3 regions of the Arthrobacter sp. UYCu512 genome follow, and region 3 is predicted to be linked to each of the others. Evidence: predicted binding sites of a transcription regulator. Region 3 holds the regulator's gene; each other region holds the start of a gene.
The links. Region 3 encodes HrcA, which represses chaperone genes, less so after heat shock. Its sites were predicted from a motif close to TTNGCACTCGNNNNNNNCGAGTGCNAA; they were not measured.
Positions count from the first base shown of each region.

Region 1: the regulator HrcA is predicted to act here: its motif matches at 2,755-2,781, upstream of groL (chaperonin GroEL).
Region 2: the regulator HrcA is predicted to act here: its motif matches at 4,221-4,247, upstream of groES (co-chaperone GroES).

Region 1 is NZ_JBEPPA010000006.1:183,622-189,602, forward strand. Features, by position in the region: gene ABIB49_RS08350 (RNase H family protein) at 1-785, opposite strand, end outside; gene groL (chaperonin GroEL) at 934-2,571, opposite strand; gene ABIB49_RS08360 (ABC transporter substrate-binding protein) at 2,889-4,247, opposite strand; gene ABIB49_RS08365 (cold-shock protein) at 4,244-4,450, opposite strand; gene ABIB49_RS08370 (LytR C-terminal domain-containing protein) at 4,636-5,256, opposite strand; gene ABIB49_RS08375 (DUF3263 domain-containing protein) at 5,337-5,654, opposite strand; gene ABIB49_RS08380 (uracil-DNA glycosylase) at 5,740-5,981, shown strand, end outside.
Region 2 is NZ_JBEPPA010000004.1:115,555-121,535, forward strand. Features, by position in the region: gene ABIB49_RS05695 (acyltransferase family protein) at 1-811, opposite strand, end outside; gene ABIB49_RS05700 (DUF389 domain-containing protein) at 964-1,932, shown strand; gene groL (chaperonin GroEL) at 2,071-3,681, opposite strand; gene groES (co-chaperone GroES) at 3,768-4,064, opposite strand; gene ABIB49_RS05715 (hypothetical protein) at 4,289-4,714, opposite strand; gene ABIB49_RS05720 (THUMP-like domain-containing protein) at 4,771-5,981, shown strand, end outside.
Region 3 is NZ_JBEPPA010000002.1:22,151-28,131, reverse strand. Features, by position in the region: gene lepA (translation elongation factor 4) at 1-635, shown strand, start outside; gene hemW (radical SAM family heme chaperone HemW) at 678-1,916, shown strand; gene ABIB49_RS02670 (DUF4870 domain-containing protein) at 1,935-2,354, opposite strand; gene ABIB49_RS02665 (DUF3097 family protein) at 2,498-3,346, opposite strand; gene hrcA (heat-inducible transcriptional repressor HrcA) at 3,567-4,580, shown strand; gene dnaJ (molecular chaperone DnaJ) at 4,675-5,802, shown strand; gene ABIB49_RS02650 (16S rRNA (uracil(1498)-N(3))-methyltransferase) at 5,805-5,981, shown strand, end outside.

The DNA of each region.
Region 1 (5,981 bases), on a different contig from region 3:
TGGAGGGACATCATCACGGCGTCCCGCGTCCAGATCCGGCCCGAGCTGCCAATCTCCGTGTAGTCCGGGTGCAGCAGCACTCCCGTGCGTCCGACGTCGGCGCGTGTGTCCGGGCGCAGCAACTCGCGTTCGAGTGCCTCGACGATCGCTTCCGGGCTCGCGTCAATGCCGGGTGCGGGCATTGCGTCCCCGTCGAGCTCGCTGAAGAGGTCCGGTTCGTCAAAAACGGACGCCTCAGCGAGAATCCGCTGCTGGCGGGCCGCCGCCGATTGGGGCACCGTCCGCCCGGTTGTGGGCGGCGCTGCGGCTGCGGTGTTCTCGGAACCGAACCCGGGACCCTGACGGACTGCAACACCCTGCTGGTAGGCCGTCGCAGCGGCCCGGGCCCGGTCATCCGCCGCCTCGTTAAGATCATGCCCGGCGTGGCCGCGCACCCATTCGAAGGTGTACTTGCGGCCCACCAGGGCCTGGTCAATTTCCTTGAGCAACTCCACATTCATCACCGCCTTGCCGTCGGCTTTGCGCCAGCCCTTGCGCTTCCATCCTGGCATCCACTTGGTGACGGAATTGATGACGTACTGGCTGTCGCAGAGGATGTGCAGATCCTCGCCGGACAGATGCGCGGTCGAGCGCACCAGGTCCAGCACTGCCATAAGCTCGCCCATGTTGTTGGTGCCGTGCGGCCATCCCCCGGCCCGCCAGCAGTCATCGTCCACGTACCAGGCCCACCCGGCCGGGCCGGGATTTCCTAAAGCCGAACCGTCGGCTGCTGCTGTAATTGTCACTGCACCATCCTGCCAGACCCGCACCGGCGTCGGCGCCCCCGCAGGGGTGGTTGGGCACTTACGCCGACGGCGGCCCCGCCCGAAGGAGGGACCGCCGTCGTGCTACGCACATTTCAGGGCCGAGGTTCCGGCCCCGGCAGTCGGTTGGTTAGAAACCGCCCATGCCGCCCATGCCGCCCATGTCGTCGCCGCCACCCATGGCCGGAGCGTTCTTCTCCGGCTTGTCGGCCACAACGGCCTCGGTGGTGAGGAACAGGCCGGCAATGGATGCCGCGTTCTGCAGTGCAGAGCGGGTGACCTTGACCGGGTCGTTGATGCCGGCAGCCAGCAGGTCGACGTATTCGCCGGTTGCAGCGTTCAGGCCGTGGCCTGCGGGCAGGCCGCGGACCTTGTCGACCACAACGCCGGGCTCGAGGCCGGCGTTGAAGGCGATCTGCTTCAGCGGAGCGTCGATGGCAACGCGGACGATGTTCGCGCCGGTTGCTTCGTCACCCGTGAGGTTCAGGTTGGCGAAAGCCTTGAGGCCGGCCTGGATCAGGGCAACACCACCGCCGGCGACGATGCCCTCTTCAACAGCAGCCTTCGCGTTGCGGACAGCGTCTTCGATGCGGTGCTTGCGTTCCTTGAGCTCGACCTCGGTTGCGGCACCGGCCTTGATGACTGCAACGCCGCCGGCCAGCTTGGCCAGCCGCTCCTGCAGCTTCTCGCGGTCGTAGTCCGAATCGGAGTTCTCGATCTCGGAACGGATCTGGGAGACGCGGCCGGCGATCTGGTCGGCGTCGCCTGCCCCCTCGACGATGGTGGTCTCGTCCTTGGTCACAGTGACCTTGCGGGCGCGGCCCAGGAGTTCGAGTCCGGCGGTCTCAAGCTTGAGGCCGACTTCCTCGGAGATGACCTGGCCGCCGGTGAGGATGGCGATATCGGCAAGCTGCGCCTTGCGGCGGTCACCGAAGCCCGGAGCCTTGACGGCAACGGACTTGAAGGTGCCACGGATCTTGTTGACGATCAGGGTGGCCAGGGCCTCGCCCTCGATGTCTTCGGCAATGATCAGCAGCGGCTTGGAGGACTGCATGACCTTTTCGAGGACAGCAACCAGTTCCTTGACGTTGGAGATCTTGGAGTTGACGATCAGGATGTAGGGATCCTCGAGGACCGTTTCCTGGCGCTCAGCGTCGGTGACGAAGTAAGCGGAGATGTAGCCCTTATCAAAGCGCATGCCTTCGGTGAGCTCCAGCTCCAGGCCGAAGGTGTTCGACTCCTCGACGGTGATGACACCTTCCTTGCCGACCTTATCCAGGGCCTCGGCAATCAGGGCGCCAATCTCGTTGTCACCGGCAGAGATGGACGCGGTGGCGGCAATCTCTTCCTTGGTTTCGATTTCCTTGGCGGAGGCCAGGAGCTCGCGGGTGACGGCTTCAACAGCCTTTTCGATGCCGCGCTTGAGGGACAGGGGATCAGCTCCGGCCGCGACGTTGCGCAGGCCTTCCTTGACCAGGGCCTGAGCCAGCACGGTAGCGGTGGTGGTTCCGTCGCCAGCGACGTCATCCGTCTTCTTGGCAACTTCCTTGACCAGCTCGGCGCCGATCTTTTCGTAAGGATCGTCCAGCTCGATCTCCTTGGCGATGGAAACACCATCGTTGGTGATCGTGGGGGCGCCCCACTTCTTTTCGAGGACGACGTTGCGTCCACGCGGGCCGAGGGTGACCTTGACGGCGTCGGCGAGGATGTTCAGGCCCCGCTCAAGGCCGCGGCGTGCCTCTTCATCAAATGCAATGATCTTGGCCATAACGGCAGTAGTCCTTTCGGGACAGTCGTTAAGAATGAACCTATGCTGCGGTGCCCGCGACGGACGATCCTTGCCCGGCGGCCTCTGTATGCCGCCAGGCCAGGGATCTCACCCCAACCAGGTATTTCTCTCGCTCCCGGCCCGGCTGCCTCAACTCCGCAGCCGGGCGAACCGGGCGTCGTTTTAGCAGTCAATGCGCAGGAGTGCTAACTCAATAATTAGCACTCCCCCGGGGAGAGTGCAAGCAGTAGGCTCGCCGAAAAGCTGCTGTCGGCCAACTGGCACCGTTCCGCAACGACGCAATACGCTACGGGCGATCACTTCCCGCTGCTGCCCGCCGTTTCGCTGCCGCTCATGGTTGCCGTGTTGTCCGGTCCGTAGGTGTAGAGAACGTAGTTTGCGGAGCTGACGTCACCGTGGGCATCGAAAGTGATCCGCCCGGATTGGCCGTCGTAGTCGGGACGCTTGCCGGCCCGCAGCGTGTCAAGGCATTCCTGGTAGCTCTTGCACACGTCGGCCGCGCCCGAAGGCCCGGTGCCGCCGGACGTGCCGGCGCTGCCGCCTGAGACCGCCACGAGACCGGCCGCGATGGAGGTGCCGGCGTCATCCTGCGCCGCTGCGGCGGCGATGGCGGCGAGGTTCACGGCGTCGTAAGCCTCCGCGGCAAACGCCATGTCCTTCAGCCCGGGATCCACGGAGACCAGCTCGCCCTGGAATTTTGCGGAGGCGAAAGTTCCCGGCAGGATCCCGCGGGCACCGTCGAGGGCGCTGGAGCCGAGTCCTGGACCGTACTGGTTGACAGCCCCGTCGGCGAGGATGAGCTTCTTTCCGGCAACTCCGGCGTTGTTCAGCTCGGCGATGGCGCCTTGGGCGGCTGCGCGCGAAATCAGCACGACGGCATCTGGATCCGCGGCCTTGACGGCAGCCGCCGCCTGCTGCGCCTGTCCCGGGGCGAACCCGACGACGGCGGCGGTCCCGAGGCCGGACGCCTTGGCCGCGGCTGCCACGGCGTTGGCTACGTCCTTTCCGTAGCTGCCTTCTTCGTACACCACGCCGATGGTTGCGGCGCCACCGTCCTTGGCGAGCTTAACGAGGACGGGTGCCTGTGCGATGTCGGCCGCCGAAGTCCGGAAATAGAAGCCCTTACTTGGATAACTGCTGAGGCCGCTGGCGGAATTTGCTGGTGAAATCACGGCAATCCTGGCAGCGGACAGGACATCGATGGCGGCCGGCGCCCTGCTGGAATCCGTTGGACCGATAACTACGTCGGCTTTGGCGGCCACCAGCGCCTTGGCCTGCGCTGCCGTGTCACCACTGATTGTTGCCGGCAGCAGTTCCACCGGTTTGCCCTTGTGCCCGCCGGCGGCATTGATCTCCCTGACGGCCAGTTGCGCCGCCGCCTGTTGGGGGGCGTTAAGGAAATTCTGCGCCCCGGTATTGTCCAGGATCAACCCGATGCGCAGGGTGCCGTCACCGCTCGCTTCTGCCGGTTCAACGCGGGCGCCCCCGGCCGGGCCCAGGCAGGCGGTGGTGGTCAACGCGGCCACAGCAGCCACCACGGCCGCTCGTCCCAGCCGCAGCGTGGCCAGCCGGCGGGCGACAGTGCCGGCGTCGGCCCGTCGAGCGGACACGTCGTGGCCTGGGCCGCTGGACGCCTGCGGTGCGGTGTCCGTCACGGGGCGGGCCTGACGCTTTCGGCCTGCGGGCCCTTCTCGCCCTCGCCGACTTCGAGCTCCACACGCTGGCCCTCCGCCAGGGAACGTTGGCCGTCCCCCGCAACGGCAGACCAGTGCACAAAGACGTCTGCGCCGGAGCTGTCTACGGTGATAAAGCCGTAGCCCTTTTCGGCGTTAAACCACTTGACGGTTCCCAATGCCATGGTGTCCACACTTTCAGTTGCCCAGCGGGCGCCCCAGCATCCGCCGGGCCGCGGAGTGCTAAAAACTAAGTCCGCAAGTACTGTACCCGCAGCTTTATGCTGCCGCGCAGCCCGGAGGCGTCGCTGCCGGTCAATAGTTATTTAGGCGTAATCGGAACAGCTATCTAAGGCGCAATCGGACCGGGTTACGCGAATCCGGGCGCCAGGACAACAACGAGTGGCAGCTGGAATTCGGCGGAATCCACCACGCTCGGGATGCCCAGGAGTTGGCCAAGGGCCTCGGCATTGTCCTTCTGCCCGACCCCGTTGTAGAAGACCACCGAGCGCTGCTGCGGCAATCCGCCCCAGTTTCCGAGCGCGCCGACAGTCCAGCCGGCGGTGGAAACGGTTCCGCCCACCCGGTTCGCCAGCCCTGCCGTGGCGGTGCCGTTGAAGATGGCCACGGGCTGGGTTTTGTCGATGGCTGCGGCCGGGGTGGTGGCTGCGGGAGTCGCAGCCGGCGACTCGCTGGCCGGCGGGCTGGAAGGGGCTTCGCTGGAGGCAGCAGTGGCGGCAGGGACGGCAGATGCAGCGGCGCTGCTGCCGCTCTGCCCGACTGCTGCCTGCGTGCTGTCGGCAGCGGAGGAGAAGCCGGTCTTCGGCAGAAAAATGAACGCGACGAGGCCAATGGCCAAGGCCGCGGCGCCGGCGCCCAGGATCGGGCCCAGGCGGCGGCGGTGGCGTGATTCGGCGACCGTCCGGTGGACACCTTGGCGTGCGGAGGTCTCCGGGACCCGATCGAATTCATCCCGAGCGTATTTGGTCATGGTAGAACGATGTCCTTGCTGATTTCTGACGATCCGGCCGCGCTTGCTGGCGCGCAGCAATGTGCGCATCCGGCAGTGATTTACGCGTCTGAGCCCAAGCGGCGGGCAGTGCGCGCACGTTGGCGTGACGTACGTAGTCTACGCAGTCTCTTCACCAACATCGGATCATGGGCCAGTGCATCCTCGGTGTCGATAAGGGCGTTGAGGATCTGATAATAGTGGGTGGCGGACAGATCGAAGAGTTCGCGGATGGCTTGTTCTTTGGCGCCGGCGTATTTCCACCACTGCCGTTCCAACGCCAGCATTTGCTGGTCCCGGCTGCTCAGCGGCGACTCCGGGTTGATCCCGGCGACAGGAGATTCTGCCCTCGAAAGGTGCTCTTGTGCTTGTTCGGCCACGACACGCTCCCTGGCTGGATCCGATGAAAAGTATCCCCCCATGCTACGGGCGAATAACACCCTTGTCATTTGCCGGCCTGCAAGAATGGGCTCTGTGCATGACTCCGACTTCCCTTCCTCCGATGCCCTTTTCGAGCTGGAGCCCACAGCGGGCCAGGCCGCGGGTTTTAGTGAGTTGGCCCGCCTGCCCCTGGATGAGCTCGTCGCCGACGACTGGGCTGAGGCCCTGGCCCCGGTCGAGGGGCAATTGCGGGACGTCCTGGCCTACCTGGGCCGGGAGTCTTCCGGCGGTCACAACGTCTTGCCGGCTCCGTCAAAGGTGCTGCG
Region 2 (5,981 bases), on a different contig from region 3:
GCAAGCCGCAGGAGAGCATCGCGGTCAGCCCGGCCCAGCCGAGGACAACCCGGAGCGCTTTACCGGGTTTGAGGTGTGGAAGTGCAAGCGCCAGCAGCGATCCGAGCGCGAATTCCCAGAGCCGGGTGCGGGTGTCGAAGTAGGCATAGGCCTGGTTGGCGGCGGTTTGCTCAATGGAGTAAATCAGTGAGGCAACGAAAATCGCACCAAACGCCGCGGCCAGGAGGCCGGGGTAACTGATCCGGTTTGCCCACGGCGTCCGCCGGCGCAGGAGGCGCAGCAGCACTGCGGCGCCGGCAAAAACGAGCGGCCACAGCAGGAAGACCTGCCCTTGGATGGACAGCGACCAGAAGTGCTGCAGCGGACTGGCGCCGGAGTGGTCCTGCGCGTAGTAGTCGACGGCGGAGTCCGCCAGCAGCCAGTTCTGCCGGTAGAGAAGGGAGGCCCAGGCCTGGTCGAGGATGTCCGGCCAGCGGCTCTCGGGCAGGATTGCCCGGGTGCCTGCAAGTACACCCAGAATAACGACTACAACGGCGGGCAGCAGCCGTTTGAGCAGGTGCAGCCAGTGGCTCAGGAGACGAAGGGGCCTGCCGCTTTCGACCTTTCGGGCGAAGCTGAGAGTCATCAGGAAGGCGGAAATCAGGAGGAAGACGTCCACCCCGCCGGAGACCCTGCCGAGCCACACGTGGTACGTGACCACCATCAGGACCGCAAGGGCGCGCAGGCCCTGGACTTCGGGCCGGTAGCCCGGTTGTGGGGGCGCCGGAGAACCCGCGACCGCCTGCTGCGGGCTGGCTGTGCTGCGCTCGATCGACACTGGGAGCCCTTCAGGCCGGTTTCCAAAACATCAATGTTACCGAGCCGTAATTTTTCTGGCCAATCACAGCGCGGTGACCGGCGGGCCAGCGGCAGGTTCCCCGCCGGCCCGGGGCTACCCTGTAACGAGCCAGAGGAGGCCCCATCGTGATCGCAGAGCTGCGTATTTGTGTTCCGGCCGAGTTGTCCGCCGCCGTGACGGACTGCTGCACCGGAGAGCTAGGCGTCGCGGAAGTTTCCCGCCAGCCGGGCGCTTCTGTCCTTCCCGCCGGGGACATCATCCACGTCCTGGTCGCCAGGGAATCCGTGGAGCGGCTCGTGGAGAAACTCCAAGCCCTGAATGTCCAGGAGCAAGGTTCGATCTCGGTGGCCATGCCGGAGTTGGTGCTCTCCGACCGTGCGGACAAGGCCACCGCCGACGCCCCCGGCGAAGGCGCGGACACCGTGATCTGGGACGAGGTATCCCGACAGACGGGCGAAGACTCGCGGCTTACGTGGAGCTACCTGGCGTTCCTGATCCTCGCGACCCAGCTGGCGGCCATCGGGATCGTCACGGATTCCACTATCGCCATTGTCGGGGCCATGGCGGTGGGACCGGAGTTCGGCCCCCTGGCGGCCCTGGCCGTGGCACTTGTCCGCGGCCAATGGCAGCTGGGCCGCAGTGCGGCACTGGCGCTTGGCGTCGGGTTCCCCGCGGCCATGCTGGCGGCCGCGCTCACGGCGTGGCTGTCAGTACCGCTGGGCCTCTTTCCGCCCGACGTGCTGGACCGCGGTTCTGCCGTCGACTTCATTTACCACCCGGGCCCCTATTCGCTCATCGTTGCCGTCCTGGCCGGGACCGCTGGGATGCTCTCCGTGATCAGCCGGCGGTCCGCAGCGCTGGTCGGGGTGTTCATCTCGGTCACAACGGTCCCGGCCGCGGGCTTCGTGGCGGTGGCCCTGGTCCTGGGCGAATACCAAAAGGCTGCCGGCTCGGCGGTGCAGCTGGGGCTGAACCTCGTGGGCATCGTCGCGGCCGCGGTTGCCGTGCTGATCTTTTACCGGCTCGTCACCAGACACCGGCTGCGGGGTGCGAGCCTGCGGCCACGACGGACCGCCACGGGGTCCAGACGCTGATGACTGCCTAAAACACACAAAAGACCGGACCAGCGGGTGCTGGTCCGGTCCTTTGTTTACTGGTCTTTGGCTGGCTGCTCCCTTGGCTGGCTGCTCCGAGGGAAACTGCGGCACCGTCCGGGGCGCCGCCGCCGGACCTTAGTGCTGGTGGCCCGCGTGCTCGTCCTCGTCGGCAGGCTTCTCGACCACGAGGGTTTCCGTGGTGAGCACCAGCGCCGCGATGGAAGCCGCGTTGCGCAGGGCCGCACGCGTCACCTTGACCGGGTCGATAACGCCGGCCGCGATGAGGTCTTCATATTCGCCGGTCTTGGCGTTGAAGCCCTGGTTGTTGGCTGATTCGGCCACCTTGGCGACCACCACGTAGCCGTCGAAGCCGGCGTTCTGGGCGATCCAGCGCAGCGGCTGGGTCAGTGCCCGGCGGACGATGCCGACAGCGGCGGCCGCGTCACCTTCGAGGGCCTTGACGGCAGGGTCCTCGTCGAGGGCCTTGAGGGCGTGGATGAGGGCAGCGCCACCGCCGGCCACAATGCCTTCTTCCAGGGCAGCGCGGGTCGAGGACACGGCGTCCTCGATGCGGTGCTTCTTTTCCTTCAGCTCGACTTCGGTAGCCGCGCCAACCTTGATCACGCCGATGCCGCCGGCCAGCTTAGCCAGGCGCTCCTGGAGCTTTTCCTTGTCCCAGTCGGAATCGGTGCGGGTCAGCTCGGCGCGCAGCTGGGAAACCCGGGCTGCGACGTCCTCGGCCGAACCGGCGCCGTCAACGATGGTGGTGTTGTCCTTGGTGACGGTGATACGCCGGGCAGTACCGAGCACCTCCAGGCCGACCGTATCCAGGCTGAGGCCCAGTTCCGGCGAAACAACCTGCGCACCCGTAAGGGTGGCGATGTCCTGCAGCATGGCCTTGCGGCGGTCACCGAAGCCCGGAGCCTTGACGGCAACGACGTTCAGGGTGCCGCGGATGCGGTTGACGATCAGCGTGGAGAGAGCCTCGCCGTCGACGTCCTCGGCGATGATAAAGAGCGGCTTGGAGCTCTGCAGCGCCTTTTCCAGCAGCGGCAGGAAGTCCTGGACGGATGAAATCTTGCCCTGGTTGATGAGGATCAGCGCATCTTCGAGGACTGCTTCCTGGCGTTCTGCGTCGGTGACGAAGTACGGGGACAGGTAGCCCTTGTCGAACTGCATGCCCTCGGTGAGGACCAGTTCGGTCTGCGTGGTGGAGGATTCCTCAATGGTGATCACACCATCCTTGCCGACCTTACCGAATGCCTCGGCCAGGAGCTCGCCGACCTCGTCGCTCTGTGCGGAGATGGAGGCGACGTTGGCGACCTGGGTGCCTTCGACCGGACGTGCGTTTTCGAGCAGGCGGGCAGCGACGGCTTCGACGGAAACCTCGATGCCGCGCTTGATCTCGCCCGGTGCGGCGCCTGCCGCAACGTTGCGGAGGCCTTCCTTAACAAGCGCCTGTGCCAACACAGTGGCGGTGGTGGTGCCGTCGCCGGCCACGTCGTTGGTCTTGGTGGCGACCTCCTTGGCAAGCTGCGCGCCAAGGTTCTCGTAGGGGTCGTCCAGTTCGACTTCACGGGCGATGGTGACACCATCGTTGGTGATCGTGGGGGCGCCCCACTTCTTGTCCAGCACAACGTTGCGGCCACGCGGGCCAAGCGTCACCTTGACCGTGTTGGCGAGCTTATCGATGCCGGCTTCAAGCGACCGGCGGGCAGCGTCGTTAAACGCAAGCTGCTTTGCCATGGTTTTTGTCCTTTCAAGACAGAACCCCGCGCAACTGACCTGTCAGAGATGAATCAGACGGATCGGCGGCGCGGGGTCCATAAGAGTTACTTTACGACGATCGCCAGGACGTCGCGGGCGGACAGTACGAGGTACTCGGTACCGCCGGTCTTGACTTCGGTTCCGCCGTACTTGGAGTAGATAACAACGTCGCCGACGGTGACGTCGATCGGAACGCGGTTGCCGTTGTCGTCAAAGCGGCCGGGGCCAACTGCAACAACTTCGCCTTCCTGCGGCTTTTCCTGCGCGGAGTCCGGGATAACCAGGCCGGAGGCCGTGGTCTGCTCGGCTTCGAGCGGGCGGACAACAATACGATCCTCAAGAGGCTTAATAGAGACCGACAAGGACCTCTCCTTTTCGTCAGCAAATTCGTGGACTTTAAAGCTGTGGTGCCAAGGCGCACAAACCGTCGTCGCGGTGCCGGCAGCGTACCTGGCAGGTCCAGCTTGAGTATTAGCACCCTCCTAGGGAGAGTGCTAATGACGACTCTATGTAAGTAGTTAGCACTCGGTCAAGGTGAGTGCCAGAATTTCGTCACCCGTTAACGCCGCACGACTGCCGGCTGCCCTCAGCCGAGGTCCTCGAAGTTCACGTCTTCGCCGTTGTCCGCGTCGCTGGCACCGGCCTCCCCCCGGTGCCGGTACAGCACCAGGGCGCCGGCGGCGGCAAGGACGACGCCGGCGGCCAGGACGACGATGCCGCCGGTTCGGGCCGCGGCATAAGTGTCCCGGATGTCCCTCGCCTCGTCGGTGGCGTCCGCAACGTCTTTGCCGCCGACGGAATAAACCGTGGCGTTGAAGGAATCAAGGAAAAAGATAATCACCAGCAGCGCCGCGCAAACCACCGCGAGCACAATGCCGGCGATCAGCGCCGGCCGGGCGTAACGGGCCAATCCCCGGCGGGTGGCCCGGCCGCCGTCGGCATCCCGGCCGGCGGTCCGGTCATTGGGGTCATCTGCGTCCGAGCCGGTGTTTGCCGTGCCGCTGTCTTCCATGCCGTCTAGCCTATCGGGCGCACGGCGCCTCGACTGCCTGAACTAGGCTTGATCCCATGGCTGACGCACCGCAGGACCAGATCGCCCCGCTCCTCAACCCCGCAGGCTGGGAGCTGCTGGCGTCACTGGGCGCGTACCGCGAGGACGAGGCGTTCCGCCTCAACGCAACCCTGCGGAAGGCCGGCCACTCCCCCGAACTCGTCTCTGCCGTGCTCACCCAGTCCCGGCTGCGGACCAAGGCCGAAGCCAAGTTCGGCGAGTTCGCCCGGCAGATGATTTTCACCCAAGCCGGTTTGGAACAGGCCACCCGGCTGACCGTGGCGGCGCGGCACGCGCAGCGCTTCGCGGCGGCAGGCGTTCGGCATGCAGCAGATCTCGGCTGCGGCCTCGGCGCCGATTCCATGGCGCTTGCATCGCTGGACATCACGGTCACGGCAGTGGAGCGGGACGAGACGACGGCGGCCTGCGCCACGATGAACCTGATCCCGTTCCGGAACGCCACAGTGCTGCACTCCGACGCGACGTCGGTTTCCCTCGAGGGAATAGACGGCGTCTGGCTGGACCCAGCACGCCGGACCACCTCCACCTCGGGCACAAAGCGCCTCTGGGACCCGGAGGACTTCTCCCCGCCGCTGTCCTTTGTTGAGTCCCTGGCCGGCGCCGGCATGGCGGTGGGTGTGAAGATGGGCCCGGGCATGCCGCACGACTCGGTACCCGGCAATTGCGAGGCCCAGTGGGTCTCGGTCGGCGGGGACGTCACCGAAGTCGCACTGTGGTTCAATGCGCTCCGGCGCCCGGGGATCCGGCGGGCAGCCCTCCTGCTCGGGCCTGCTGGGGCCGCGGAGCTCAGCAGCGCCGAGGATTTCAACGGCGGACCGGTCGCCCCGATCGGCCCGGTTGAGGGCTACCTTTACGAACCCGACGGCGCCGTCATCCGAGCCGGTCTGGTGGCCGACGTCGCACTCCAGCTGGGCGGCCACCTCGTGGACGAGCACATCGCTTACATCTGCGCGCCCGAACTTCTGGACACCCCTTTTGCCCGGGCGTTCAAAGTCCTGGACGTGATGCCCTACAACGTCAAGGCGCTCAAGGCCTGGGTCAGGGACCAGGGCATCGGAGTGCTGGACATCAAAAAGCGCGGCACCGCTGTCACTCCGGAGGAGCTGCGCAAACAACTGCTCCCCGGGGGTAAATCAGGCAGTGCCAAGAACAAGGGAAAGAAGGCGGCCACCCTGGTCCTCACCAGGATCGGCGAGGAGCGGGTGGC
Region 3 (5,981 bases):
GCAAGATCGCCGAGGTCCGTGAGCCTATGGTCGCCGCCACCATCCTGGCGCCGAACGAGTTTGTCGGGGCCATCATGGAGCTGTGCCAGAGCCGGCGCGGCGTGATGGGCGGCATGGACTACCTCTCCGAGGACCGGGTGGAAATCCGGTACCGTCTGCCGTTGGCCGAGATCGTCTTTGATTTCTTTGACATCCTCAAGTCCAAGACCCGCGGCTACGGGTCGCTGGACTGGAAAGCGGACGGGGACCAGGTCGCTGACCTGGTCAAGGTCGACATTATGCTCCAGGGCGAACAGGTGGATGCTTTCAGCGCCATCACCCACCGGGACAAGGCCTACGCCTACGGCGTGATGATGACCGGCAAGCTGCGCGAACTCATTCCGCGCCAGCAGTTCGAGGTTCCCATCCAGGCCGCCATTGGCTCCCGCATCATTGCCCGGGAAAGCATCCGCGCGATCCGCAAGGACGTGCTCGCCAAGTGCTACGGCGGTGACATCACCCGAAAGCGCAAACTGCTGGAAAAGCAGAAGGAAGGCAAAAAACGCATGAAGATGGTGGGCCGTGTGGAGGTCCCGCAGGAAGCCTTTATCGCCGCCCTCACCACGGATGAGTCCAAGGATAAGGCCAAGAAGTAACGGTGCCAGCAACGACTGTTCCACGGCAGACGGGCCCGGCCCGTGCCTAGCGTCCTTCCGCTGGGCGATCCGGCGCCACCGGACGGGCTGCTGCCCGGCCAGGCACTGGAGGGTGCCGCTTCCCGGGATTTTGGGCTGTACGTGCATATCCCGTTCTGCGCCGTGCGCTGCGGTTACTGCGACTTCAACACCTATACCGCCACGGAGCTCGGTGGCGGCGCCTCGCAGGACGCCTACGCCGGCACGGCGGTGGCAGAAGTTTCCTTTGCGGCGGCGGTCCTGGCGGCCAGCGGCCTGCCGCCCCGCCCGCTGAGCACTGTCTTCTTCGGCGGCGGAACGCCGACACTGCTCCCCGCCGGGGACCTGGCCCGAATCCTTGCCGCCGCCATCGGGGCGTGGGGCCTGGCGCCCGGGGCCGAGGTCACCACTGAGGCGAACCCGGACTCGGTCACCCCCGAATCCCTTCAGCTGCTGGCCAACGCCGGATTCACCCGGGTGTCGTTCGGCATGCAGTCTGCGGTGCCGCATGTCCTTAAGGTACTGGACCGCACCCACACTCCCAGCCGGGTTCCCCGGGCCGTTCAATGGGCGCGGGAGGCCGGGCTCGCCGTCAGCCTGGACCTGATCTACGGAACGCCGGGGGAGTCGCTGGCCGACTGGCGCTTCTCGCTGGAGACCGCGTTGTCCTATCAGCCTGACCACATCAGCGCCTACGCACTGATCATCGAGGATGGCACGAAGCTTGCCGCGCAAATCCGCCGTGGCGAGGTAGCGGGAATTGACGACGACGACCATGCGGCAAAGTACGAACTGGCCGACGAACTCATCTCCGCCGCTGGACTGTCCTGGTACGAGGTCAGCAACTGGTCCCGCAGCCCGGAACAGGCCTGCCGGCATAATCTCGCCTATTGGCGGGGCGATGACTGGTGGGGAGTCGGCCCGGGCGCTCACTCGCACGTGGGCGGTGTGCGCTGGTGGAACGTGAAGCACCCCACTGCCTACGCCAATCGGATGGGTTCCGGGCTTTCCCCGGCAGCCGGCCGGGAGACCCTTGATTCTGCGACCCGCAACGTCGAGCGCGTGATGCTCGAAGCGCGGCTGAACTCAGGGCTGGACATTGCCAGTCTGGGCGGACTGGGGGATACCGGGCGGCATGCTGTCGCGGGACTCATCGCCGATGGCCTGGTGGAGCCCGTCGCGGCCTTCCACGGCAGCCTCATCCTCACGCTCAAAGGCCGCCTGCTGGCGGACGCAGTGGTCCGCAGGATCCTGCCGGACTAACCCTGCGTGCCCGGGGCCCTATTTGATAAAGCGGAAGTTGAACTCGTAGCGGTGCGGCTGGCCGCGGTTGACGTGGATTCCGGCTGCGACCGAAAAGCAGGTGACGGCGATCCAGATCAGAGTGGCAAGCACGGCGAAAATGTTGCCCACTACCGGGATAAAGACCAGGAGGTTGCACACGACGGCAGCAATTGTCGGGGGAAGCGTGAAATTGAGGGCTTCTTTGGACTCCTGCGCCGTGAACGGTCCGCGGTCCTTGAAGATCAGGTAGATCAGCAACGAGGGCACGCAACCGAGGATGCCGCCGAAATGAGCCAAGGTGGCCCATTGCCGGTCCTCGCCGGCCGTCAGCGGCAGCGCGTTGGCGGGAACGCCATGGTAAGGGGGCCGGCCATAGCCAGCCTTGTCGCCGTTATGCTCGCGTGCTTCATCTGCCACGGTGTTTTCCTTCGGATTGCGGTGGTGCCTTGGTGCCTGGAAATGCCGCTGCTGCGCCGGAAGCGCAACCGCCATACCAAGAATACGTGCTGGTGCGCGCAATCACGGATCGGCCCGCTGGCAGGAATGTCCGGCGGCGGCGTTCAGGGGACGGTCAGGAAGTCGATGACCTCCTCGACCCGGCCCAGCAGGGAGGGTTCGAGGTCAGCGTAGTTGTGGACCGTGCCGAGGAGTTTCTGCCAGCCCAGGCCAATGTCTTCCTTGGTGCTGTGCGGCCAGCCGAACGCGGTCAGGATACCCGTCTTCCAGTCCACACCGCGGGGGATTACCGGCCACTTCTCGATCCCCAGGACCGCGGGCCGGATGGCCTGCCAGACATCGACGTAGGGGTGGCCAACGATCAGGACGTTTCCGGCCGCCCCGGGGGAGGCCATCACGGCCGCCGCGATCCTGGATTCCTTGGAATCGGGCACCAGGTGGTCCACCAGCACACCGAGGCGGCGTCCGGGGCCGGGCCGGAAGGCAGCCACCGCCCCGCTGAGGTCGTCAATGCCATGCAACGGCTCCACGACGATACCCTCGACCCGAAGATCGTCACCCCAGACCTTTTCGACGAGTTCGGCGTCGTGTTTGCCTTCCACCCAGATCCGGCTGGCTTTGGCAATCTGGGCGCGCTGGCCCGCCACGCGGACGGAACCCGAGGCGGTGCGGGCCCCGGCGGCCGCCGCGCTCCCGCGGGGCGCCGGCGGCATCAGCCGGATCGGCTGGCCTTCCAGCAGAAAACCGAAGCCGAGGCGAAAGGACCGGGACTTCCCCCGGCGGTCTTCCAGGGCGACGACGTGCATCCCGCCGGACTTCTCCACCCGGGTCACGGCGCCGACCCAGCCGGACTGCACATCTTCGAGCACCATTCCGCGCTCGACGGCGACTTCGGGTAGTTGGGTTTTGGCGGGCGCGGACAGGTCCTGGGGCCCCCAGTTCTGGTACGACATCGGTTACACACTGCTTTGCGCTCGGTGGGCTGTGCCCCAAAACACCTGCCCCGGGAAGAACGCCCGAAGCGAATTCAATGCTAACAACGCGGCGACTCATATTAGACTGGTTAGCACTTAGGCATGTCGAGTGCTAGCCACTGTGTGCCCGGCCACTGTGTGTCCGGCGCGTGCGGCGGGCGGTGGCATCGAATGCGGGACGGTCGACAGGAGGTGGAGCGTGAGCGAACCACGCAAACTCGAAGTGCTGCGCGCCATCGTGGAAGACTACGTCCATTCACGCGAACCCGTGGGATCCAAAGCCCTCGTGGAGCGGCACCACCTCGGCGTGTCCAGTGCCACGATCCGCAACGACATGGCGGCCCTGGAGGACGAGGGGCTCATTACGGCACCGCACACCAGTGCCGGGCGAATCCCGACGGACAAGGGCTACCGGCTTTTTGTGGACCAGATTTCGGCGGTCAAACGGCTTTCGCCGGCCGAACGCCGGGCCATCCAGGCCCTGCTGGAAGGCTCTGAGGACCTCGACGACGTCCTGGACCGGACCGTGCGGCTGCTCTCGCAGCTGACCAACCAGGTCGCCGTTGTGCAGTACCCCCATCTGAGCCGGGCCAAGGTGCGGCACGTCGAATTTGTCCTGCTGGCGCCCCGTAAAGTACTTGCGGTGCTCATCGCGGACACCGGGAAGGTGGAGCAACGCGTCATTGACGTGGGGCACGATCTTTCGGATGAGGCCTTGTCGGAGCTGCGCACGCGGTTCCTCGGCGGCATCTCAGGGACCCCGCTGAACCTCTTGCCGCAGTCGCTGCACTCGGTGATCGGCAACTGCCCGCCCGCGCGTCGCAGCGCCGCCCAGGCGCTGGCCCGCGGCATTGAGGCTCTGGCCGCCAGCAGCCGCGAGGACCGGATGGTCATGGCCGGAACCGCGAACCTGGCCCGGTCAAACGTGGACTTCCCGCTGAGCATCGGCCCCGTGCTGGAAGCCCTGGAGGAACAGGTGGTGATGCTTCGCCTGCTCGGCGACATGGCAGCTGACCCCCGGGGCGTGACGGTGAGCATCGGCAGGGAAAATCCTTACGACGGACTCGCCGAGGCCTCGGTGGTGGCCACCGGCTACGGCCCGGACGCGACGGCGAAAGTCGGAGTGCTGGGCCCCACCCGGATGGATTACCCGACGACCATGGCCGCCGTCCGGGCGGTCGCACGCTACCTTTCCCGGATTCTCGGTCCCTGACGGACCGCGTCCACCCGCAACCGACCGGCCCGCGGGGCCGGCATCAGACTTCGTGCCCCTTAACAGGCAGTACTACCAGGAAGAGATAACAACTTTGAGCAGCCACTACGACGTTCTTGGAGTCTCCCGCGAAGCCACGGGAGAAGAGATCAAGAAGGCTTACCGCAAGCTGGCGCGGACCCTCCACCCGGACGTGAACCCGGGGGACGACGCCTCTGAGCGGTTCAAGGCGGTCACGCACGCCTACGAGGTACTCTCCGATCCGCAGAAGCGCCGGATCTACGACACCACGGGCAACGAAAACGGCAACGCCAACGGCTCCGGCGGCGGCAGCTACTCCGGCCAGGGCTTCGCTTTCCAGGACATTTTCGAGACGTTCTTCGGTGCCGGCGGCCAGGCCGGACCGGCATCCAGGATCCGCCGCGGCCAGGACGCCCTGATCAGCGTCCGGATCGAGCTCCGCGACGCCGTTTTCGGCGTCAACAAGAAGCTCGAAGTCGACACGGCCGTCACCTGTCCCAGCTGTGAGGGTTCCTGCTGCCGCGAAGGCAGCCACCCGGAACGCTGCGACATCTGCGGCGGCAGCGGCCAGGTGCAGCGCGCTGTCCGTTCCATCCTCGGCCAGGTGATGACCACGGCACCCTGCGGTTCCTGCGAGGGCTTCGGTACGGTCATCAAGGATCCCTGCAACGAATGTGCCGGCCAGGGCCGGATTCGCAGCCGTCGGTCCCTGACCGTGAAGGTCCCCGCCGGCGTCGCCACCGGCACCCGCATCCAGCTCTCCGGCCAGGGCGAGGCCGGACCTGCCGGCGGTCCCGCCGGGGACCTCTACGTCGAGATCCGGGTCAAGGAGGACGCCACCTACATTCGCGACGGCGACGACCTGCACGCGAGCCTGAGCATCCCGATGACGGCGGCCGCACTCGGCACCGAACTGACCCTCGACACCTTCGACGGCCAGCAGGAGATTGACGTCAAGGCCGGCACCCAGTCCGGTGAAGTTATGACACTTAGGGGCCTCGGCGTAACCCACCTGCGCGGCTACGGCCGCGGGGACCTGAAGGTTCATCTTCAGGTCGACACCCCCGCCCGGCTCGACGCCGCCCAGGAGGATTTGCTTCGGCAGTTGGCCAAGTTGCGCGGCGAACAGTTCAGCGAAGGGAAGCTTGCCGCGAGCGGCGGGGTCTTCGCCAAGCTGCGGGACCGGTTCGGTAACCTGTAGGCGTGAGTAACCCGGTCTTTTTTACTGCCCCCGGTACCCTGGACGGGCTGGCCCCGGGATCGCTCTTTGTCCTTGACGGTCCGGAGGCGCGCCATGCGGTGACGGTTAAGCGCCTCGGCATCGGGGAGTCCGTTGACATCGCCGACGGCGCCGGAAAGCGGCTCACCGGCGCCGTGGCG